DNA from 2 places in the Nesterenkonia sp. DZ6 genome. Region 1 is predicted to be linked to the other one. Evidence: riboswitches for the same ligand, from Rfam matches in the RefSeq annotation. Region 1 holds a riboswitch; the other holds the start of a gene.
What was found. Region 1 has a riboswitch for S-adenosylmethionine ahead of LTH93_RS05375 (acyl-CoA dehydrogenase family protein). Riboswitches for the same ligand answer to the same signal wherever they lie in the genome.
Positions count from the first base shown of each region.

Region 1 (4,149 bases):
ACCTGGTGGCGTTCGATGATCTCGAAGTGGCGGCCCTCATGCGGAGTGTTCGGCGTGCCCTCGAAGATCACCTGGGTGGCGCCGGCGGCCAGCGGGCCGTAGATCTCATAGGTGTGCGCGGTGACCCAGGCCAGGTCGGCGGTGCACCAGTGGACGTCCTGGGTGCGCCGCTCCGGGTCAGGGTGGGCGAAGAGCCGCAGGTAGGTGTACAGGGCCCCGGTGAGGTAGCCGCCGGTGGTGTGGACGAGTCCCTTGGGCTTGCCGGTGGTCCCGGAGGTGTACATGATGAACAGCTCGGTCTCGGCGTCGAAGAACTCCGGGGTGTGCTCGGGGGAGGCGGTCTCGACCACCTCGTGCCACCAGAGGTCCCGCTCCGGCGTCCATTCCACGGGGGAGTCTGTGCGGTTGATCACCAGGACGTGTTCGAGGTTGCCGCCGTGCTCGGCGGTGGCCTCGACGACGGCGGCATCAGCGTTGGCCTTCACCGGCACGGCCCTGCCGCGGCGGAACTGACCATCGGTGGTGACCAGCAGCTTCGCCCCGGTGTCCTCGACACGGAACTTCAGCGCCTCGGCGGAGAATCCGCCGAAGACCAGCGAGTGCACCGCGCCGACCCGGGCGCAGGCCAGCGTGATCACGATGGTCTCCACCAGCACCGGAAGGTAGATCACCACGCGGTCCCCGCGGGTGATGCCCATGCTGGTCAGCGCGTTCGCCGCCTGGTTGACCCGACGGCCCAGCTCGGCGTAGCTGACGTCCTCGCGGTCTCCGGGCTCGCCTTCGAAGTGCAGCGCGATCTTCTCCCCGCGTCCCGCGGCGACGTGGCGGTCCACGCAGTTCACCGCGGCGTTGAGCGTCCCGCCCTCATACCAGCCGATCTTCGGACCGCGCTGGGTGACCGGGTTCGGCGGGGTCCAGGAGTGGGTGGTCTCCCACGGGGTCGACCAGTCCAACAGGGTGGCGGCCGCGGACCAGAATGCCATGCGCTGGTCCTCGTCCTGCGGGTCCGTCCAGGCGTGCACGTCGGCGCTCAACGGATCCGAGGGCACGATCGCGGAGCGCTGGTCCTTGCACGAGGGTGTTGTTTCGGGGGTGTCGCGGTGCGTCGGGTCTTCGGGAGTGGCCGCGGCTGCGGGCACGGTGGATCGAGGGTGGATGCTCAACAAGGGTCCTTCGGGTCAGCTCAGGGTGGTCAGGGTCTTGAACTCGTGCTGGTGGAAGACCAGCCCAGGAGCGCCCTCGGTGAAGCCCAGGTCCAGGATCTCCAGCACGATGATGTCGTGGTCCCCGGCGCGGACCCGGTCGTAGATCCGGGTGCGCAGCCACATCGGGACCCCATCGAGCAGCAGCGCCGAGCCGTGGAGCTGGTAGTCCACCCCGGTGAATCGGTTGGCGCGGTCCTTGGACGCGATCTGCCTGCACAGCCCGTTCTGATCGCGGCCGAGCACCGAGATGCCCAGTTCGCCGCCGCTGCGCTCAAGCTTCGGCCAGGTGGAGGAATCGTGCTGCACCGCCAGGGTGACCAGGGGCGGCTCCAGCGAGACGCCCACCGTGAAGGTGGACGCGATGATCGCCTCAGGTGTCCCATCGACCTCCGCGCCGACGGCGACGACGCCCTGCGGAAACTGTGCCAGGGCGTGGCGCAGCGCAAAGGAGTCCACACGGGACGCGGCGGTGGGGTTCTCAAGGGTGCGAGCAGGAACAGACATGCAGATCAACTCCATCGGTCCTGGCGTTAGCACCCGGCGAATCCGGGTTGCTGCGGCGTCTCTGAGCCAGATCTCTCAGCCGCTCGGGATGGTGACACCTCAACGCTACGCGTCGTCTCGCCGACCAGCAAGAATCGTTCGCACTGTGAGACGCCATATGACATTCGGCGCTGGTGTCACCACCGAACGTGTCCTTGATCTGCTGGATGAACACACCTGGTCACAACGGAGGTCAGGGTGGACGACGTTCATGGATATGGTTCGCCCGGCTCGGCGCTGGTCCGTCAGTCGGAGTCTGGCTTCCGCCGTCGTCCGAACTTGACGGATGAGCCCCTGCATCCTCTATATTGAGCCTCATCACCATCCAGAGCGACCGAGGGATCTGGCCCGAAGACGTCGCAGCAACCCGGGCATGCCGGGTGCTACCGCCAGAATCGATGGAGGAAAGAATGAACATTAAGCTGCCTGTGCCCCAGAATCTGCGCGACGCCATTGAGCGTGTCGGCCTCTCCGCGCTCGACCGAGAGCGCAGCCGTGAGCTCGCCCGCGATGAGGTCACGGACCTCGTGGCAGGTGGCATCGGACGGCTTCGCGTGCCGGAGCCGGCTGGTGGATACGGCTTGGACTGGGTGCAGACCACCGAGGTCCTCCTGGAGCTCGCCGCCCAGGACAGCAACATCCCGCAGGTGCTGCGCGGCCACTTCGCGGTCCAGGAGGATCTGCTGTGGCGCTGCGACGCCCGACCTGACTCCGCCCCTGACTCCGCGCCTGACGCCCGGCCCGATGCCCAGCCCGATGCCCGGCGCGTCGTGCAGCGCTGGCTCGCCAGGTTGGCCGCAGGGGAGCTGGTCGGCAACGCCTGGACCGAACCGGGCAAGGGCGGCTTCCACCAGTCCGGCACCATGGTCAGCGAGACCGACGACGGGCCCAGGGTCACAGGGGTGAAGTACTACACCACCGGTGCGATCTTCGCGGACTGGCTCGACGTCACCGCCCGGGACGCCGCGGGCAATGAGCTCGCCGTGCTGGTGCGCCGGGACCAGCCCGGAGTGCAGATCGACGACGACTGGGACGGCTTTGGACAGCGCACCACCGGCTCCGGCACCGCGCGGCTGACCGACGCCGTGGTGGAGGAGTCGGAGCTGCGCGGACTGACCGATCGCTTCCCGTACCAGACTGCGCTCTACCAGCACTTCCTGCTGATCGTGCTCGCCGGCGTCGTCGAGGCCGCGGCACGGGACGCCGCAACGCTGCTGCATGAGCGCTCGAGGACCTTCTCCCACGCCAACACCCGCACCCCACGCACCGATCCGCAGCTGCTCCAGGCCGTCGGAGAGGTGGATGCCGTGGCGGCGCTGGCGCGTGCGCAGGTCCTCGCCACCGCCGCGAGCCTCGATGCCGCCTTCGCCGCGCGAAGCGCCACGGAACAAGCCCAGATCGAGGCGGCCAACGCGGTGGAGCTTGCCACCGGACGCGCCCAGGTGGCGCTGCATCGGCCCGTGCTGGAGGCGGTCACCCGGATCTTCGACGTCCTCGGCGCCTCCGGGGTGAGCCAGTCCCGGAGTCTCGACCGGCACTGGCGCAACGCCCGCACCGTCACCAGCCACAACCCCTGGGTCTACAAGGCCCGGATCGCCGGGGACCACCGGGTCAACGGCGCCGAGCCGGTCCGGCTGTGGAGCGTCGGCGAACCGGACACCGCGAGTCAGTCTGCGGTGGCCAGCCCGCCAGCGACCCCGATCGGCGCGTAGAAGAACGCCGCGAAGAACGCCTGAGAACCGGCCCCACCCGACGAGCTCCGATGCTGCACCTTACGCGCAGCCTCGACGCGCAGACATCGATGCCAACCACTGAGTCGAACCTCAAGGAGAACTGCACATGACCTACCCGACCACCGAGTCCGGCAAGCGCGAGATCCTGTTCAACGCCTTCGACATGAACTGCGTGGTGCACCAGTCCCCGGGGCTGTGGCGGCACCCGGAGGACCGCGCCCGGGAATACAACACGATCGGGTACTGGACCGAGGTCGCGCAGATCCTCGAGCGAGGCCTCTTCGACGGACTGTTCATCGCCGATGTGCTGGGCCCCTATGACGTCTTCGGCTCGAACCCGGAGGCCGCGCTGCGCTCCGGGGCGCAGATCCCGCTGCAGGACCCGTTCCTGCTGGTCTCGGCGATGGCCGCGGTCACCAAGAACCTGGGCTTCGGCATCACCGCCGGCACCGCCTACGAGCACCCCTACCCGTTCTCCCGACGGCTGGGCACCCTGGACCACCTCACCGGCGGCCGGGTGGGCTGGAACGTGGTCACCGGGTACCTGCCATCGGCCGCGCAGAACATGGGCCAGGACGATCAGATGGAGCACGATCGCCGCTACGACCATGCCGATGAGTACCTCGACGTCGTCTACAAGCTGCTCGAAGGATCCTGGGAGGACGACG
Region 1 covers NZ_JAJOYW010000001.1:1,199,039-1,203,187, reverse strand. The annotation lists gene acs (acetate--CoA ligase) at 1-1,034, opposite strand, end outside; gene LTH93_RS05380 (flavin reductase family protein) at 1,179-1,709, opposite strand; SAM riboswitch class I at 1,718-1,804, opposite strand; SAM riboswitch class I at 2,067-2,153, shown strand; gene LTH93_RS05375 (acyl-CoA dehydrogenase family protein) at 2,159-3,460, shown strand; gene LTH93_RS05370 (LLM class flavin-dependent oxidoreductase) at 3,588-4,149, shown strand, end outside.

Region 2 (4,149 bases), 210 kb from region 1:
CTCACGGATGATCTCGGCCTCGATGGCAGCACCGTGGCCGTCGGTCTGGATCAGCAGCAGCGTGTCTCCGCGCTGGGCCAGGTCCGAGCCCTGCGCCTCATCCAGGGCGAGCATGGTGCGGCGATCCAGCAGCTCCGTGATCGCCGGCTGCACCCGGGCCCTGCCGATGTCCAGGACCCCTTGGGCGGCGGTGGTCAGCTCGTCGAAGAACGCGGCGATGGTCTCGGTGTGCGCACTCAGGTGGCGCAGCCGCACGGTGACCCCGACGACGATGCCGAGGGTCCCCTCGGAGCCGACGAACAGGCTGGTCAGGTCATAGCCGGCGACGCCCTTGAAGGTGGCCTGTCCGGTGTGGATCAGCGTGCCGTCGGCGAGCACCACGTCCAGGGCAAGCACCGAATCGCGGGTCACCCCGTACTTCGCACAGCGCAGCCCGCCGGCGTTGGTGGCGACATTGCCGCCGATGGTGGAGGTGCGGTAGCTCGCCGGATCCGGGGCGTACATCAGCCCGTGTTCTGCGGCGGCGGCGTTGAGGTCGGCGTTGATCACGCCCGGTTCGACGACGGCGACCTCATCCTCGGGTCGCATCGCCAGGATCTGGTTCATCCGGGTCAGGTTCAGCACCACCGAACCCTCGGTGGAGTTCGCCCCGCCGGAGACGGAAGTCCCAGCCCCGCGGGTGATCAGCGCGAAGCCATGCTCGCAGGAGAGTCGCACCAGCAGTTGGACGTCCTGCGTCGATTCAGCAAAGACCACGGCGAGCGGCGGGTGCACCTGCCAATGCTCCAGCGGCCCCTGGTCGACCGCGTGGGCGTCGAGCTCCGCGGCGTCGGTGGTCAAGGTGCCCGGCGTGAAGGCGCTGCGCAGGGCTGTCAGGACGTCATTGTCGGAGGCACTCATGAAAGGTGAGTCTAGGTCAGGGTTGACCTCCGGATATGGCCTCCGACACACTGAGGCCCAGTTGGAGCCCAGGTTCGGTGAGAGGCCAGTCTGATGTGCACACGTGTGGTCTACCTGGGCGAGCAGGATCGTGTGCTGACGGCCCGTTCCATGGACTGGAACGCCGACCTGGGGACGAATCTGTGGGTCTTCCCCCGGGGGCTGCCGCGCGAGGGAGGAGCCGGGTCGGAGTCGCTGACCTGGACGTCCCGCTATGGCAGCGTGATCGCCTCCGGCTATGACATCTCGACCACCGATGGGATGAACGAGCGGGGGCTGGTCGCCAATGCCCTGTGGCTGGTCGAGTCGCGCTACCCGGGGCTCGACGATGCCCGGCCGAAGCTCTCCCTCGGCGCCTGGGCCCAGTACGTGCTGGACAGCTTCGCGACCGTGACGGAGGCGGTCGAATCACTCGCCCGTGAAGACTTCGCCGTGGTCACCGCCGGCGTGCCAGGGCAGCCGCGCCAGGCGACCATGCACCTGTCGATCTCGGATGCCTCCGGGGACAGCGCCATCTGTGAGTACCTGGACGGGACGCTGCAGATACACCACGACCGCACCCACCAGGTCATGACCAATTCACCGCCCTTCGCTCAACAGCTGGCGATCGACACCTACTGGCGCGGCATCGGCGGTACCGTCATGCTCCCGGGCACCAATCGCGCCGCCGACCGCTATGTCCGGGCAAGCTTCTACATCAACGCGGTGCCGCAGGTGGAAGACCGCACCATCGCGACCGCGTCGGTGTTCGGGGTGATCCGCAACGCGTCGGTCCCCTATGGGATCAGCACTCCGGGGCAGCCGAACATCTCCTCGACCCAGTGGCGCACCGTGGCGGACCACAAGGACCGTCGCTACTTCTTCGACTCCGCGCTGCGGCCCAGCGTCATCTGGGTGTCCCTGGACCGACTCGACCTGCGAGAAGGCTCAGGTGTCCGCCGCATGGATCTTGCTGATGGCCCGCCCGACGGCCACGCCGGCGACGTCAGTGATCTCTTCGAGCCCGCGGAGCCGTTCGCGTTCCTCGGGCCGGAGTGACTCGCGGCAGGGTGGCCGAACATGACGAACTGCGAACCCGACCCCTGGCCCGCACTTGCAAGGAAGCATTCCGCGATGCAGACTTGCTCCTAGGTCAAGAGTGCCAGCGCAAAACCCCGGTTTGCTGGCCGGCAACCCTCCAGTTCGCGGTGGGGTGCCCCGGGTGACGACCTGGCTGAAACAGTCAGTGAAGCAGTTCACCGACTCACTCAGCAAGCGCGGGCCACACACCAGTGCGGGCCCAACATCCCAGTCCTCAGGACAGGGCCGTACAGGATTCAGCGCCGGAAGCTCGACCACCGGCAGCGACGTTCACATCCGGCCCGGTTCCTGGGCCGCATTGAACGGAGAATCCTTTGAGCAACGAGAACACCTGGCAGTTCGAGACCCAGCAGATCCATGCCGGAGTCGCCCCCGACCCGGTCACCGGAGCACGGGCGCTGCCGATCCAGCAGACCACCTCCTTCGTCTTCCCGGACACCGCCGCCGCCGCGCGCCGCTTCGGACTCGAGGAGATCGCCCCGATCTACTCGCGCATCGGCAATCCCACCGTCCAGGCGGTGGAGGATAAGATCGCCGCCCTCGAAGGCGGAGTCGGGGCGCTCGCCGTCGGTTCCGGACAGGCTGCCACCACGCTGGCGCTGCTGAACATCGCTTCGGCCGGCAGCCACATCGTCGCCTCACCCACCCTCTACGGCGGCACACAGAACCTCTTCAAGCACACCCTGCCGAAGTTCGGCATCGAGGTCTCCTTCGTGGAGGACCCCGATGACCTGGAATCCTGGCGCGCCGCCACCCGGGAGAACACGGTCGCCTTCTTCGGCGAATCCGTGGCGAACCCGCGCGGGGACGTGCTGGACATCGAAGGCGTCGCCTCGGTGGCGCATGAGTTCGGGGCACCGCTGATCATCGACTCCACGCTGACCACCCCATACCTGATCAAGCCGATCGACTTCGGCGCCGACGTCGTCGTGCACTCGGCCACCAAATTCCTCGGCGGCCACGGCACGGCCATCGCCGGGGTGATCGTGGACTCCGGGCGCTTCGACTACTTCGCCCACCCGGAGCGCTTCCCCGGCTTCTCCACCCCGGACGAGAGCTACCACGGGCTGGTCTTCGGCCGGGATCTCGGCGCCGACGGGATCTTCGGGGTCAACCTCTCCTTCATCCTCAAGGCCCGGGTCCAGCTGCTGCGCGACCTCGGTCCGGCACTGTCCCCGCACAACGCCTTCGAGATCAACCTGGGGCTGGAGACCCTCTCGCTGCGGATCGAACGCCATGTCGAGAACGCGCAGAAGGTCGCCGAGTACCTGGAGGCCCATGACGCCGTGCGACGGGTCTACTACTCCGGTCTGCCCTCGAGCCCCTGCTTCGAGCGCGCTCAGAAGTACCTGCCCCGCGGATCCGGGGCGGTGCTGTCCTTCGAGCTCGCCGGAGGAGCAGCCCACGACGCTTCAGGTCAGGCCCGGGCGGGCCAGGCCTTCGTGGACGCGCTGGAGCTGCACTCGCTGGTGGCCAATGTCGGCGACGTCCGCTCCCTGGTGATCCACCCCGCCTCGACCACGCACAGCCAGCTCAGCGACGCCGAGCAGCGCGCCGCCGGAGTCAAGCCCGGACTGGTCCGGCTCTCGGTGGGCCTGGAGCATATCGACGACATCATCGCCGATCTGGACCAGGGCTTCGAGAAGGCCGCCCAGGGCGCTGTGAACGCGGCAGCGGAGGCCGGCGCGGACAATGTGACGAAGCAAGAAACCGCAGCGGCGGTCTGAGGTTAGGGTGATCAGGTGCTGAATGACTTTGGGAACAGGCCCGCCGGTGCGTTGAAGACCGCTGAGGTCGGCGCGTACACCTTCGAGGCCGGCGGGCGGCTGCCCGAAGTCACCCTCGCCTACGAGACCTGGGGCACGCTGAACGAGGACGGCAGCAACGCCGTCCTGGTCGCCCACGCCCTCACCGGTGACTCCCACGTCGCCGCCACCGCGGCGGATGCCTCCATCGGATGGTGGGAAGGGCTGCTCGGACCGGGCCGCCCGATCGACACCGAGCGCTGGTTCGTGATCGCCCCGGCCATGGTGGGTGGCTGCTACGGCTCCACCGGACCCGCCTCCCTGGATCCCGAGGGGAAGCCCTACGGCTCCCGATTCCCCTTCGTGACCATTCGCGACTCCGTGC
Region 2 covers NZ_JAJOYW010000001.1:988,176-992,324, reverse strand. The annotation lists gene LTH93_RS04420 (FAD-binding oxidoreductase) at 1-900, opposite strand, end outside; gene LTH93_RS04415 (linear amide C-N hydrolase) at 994-1,977, shown strand; SAM riboswitch class IV at 2,070-2,202, shown strand; gene LTH93_RS04410 (O-acetylhomoserine aminocarboxypropyltransferase/cysteine synthase family protein) at 2,334-3,746, shown strand; gene metX (homoserine O-acetyltransferase MetX) at 3,762-4,149, shown strand, end outside.
Region 2: another riboswitch for S-adenosylmethionine. It lies ahead of LTH93_RS04410 (O-acetylhomoserine aminocarboxypropyltransferase/cysteine synthase family protein); the one in region 1 lies ahead of LTH93_RS05375 (acyl-CoA dehydrogenase family protein).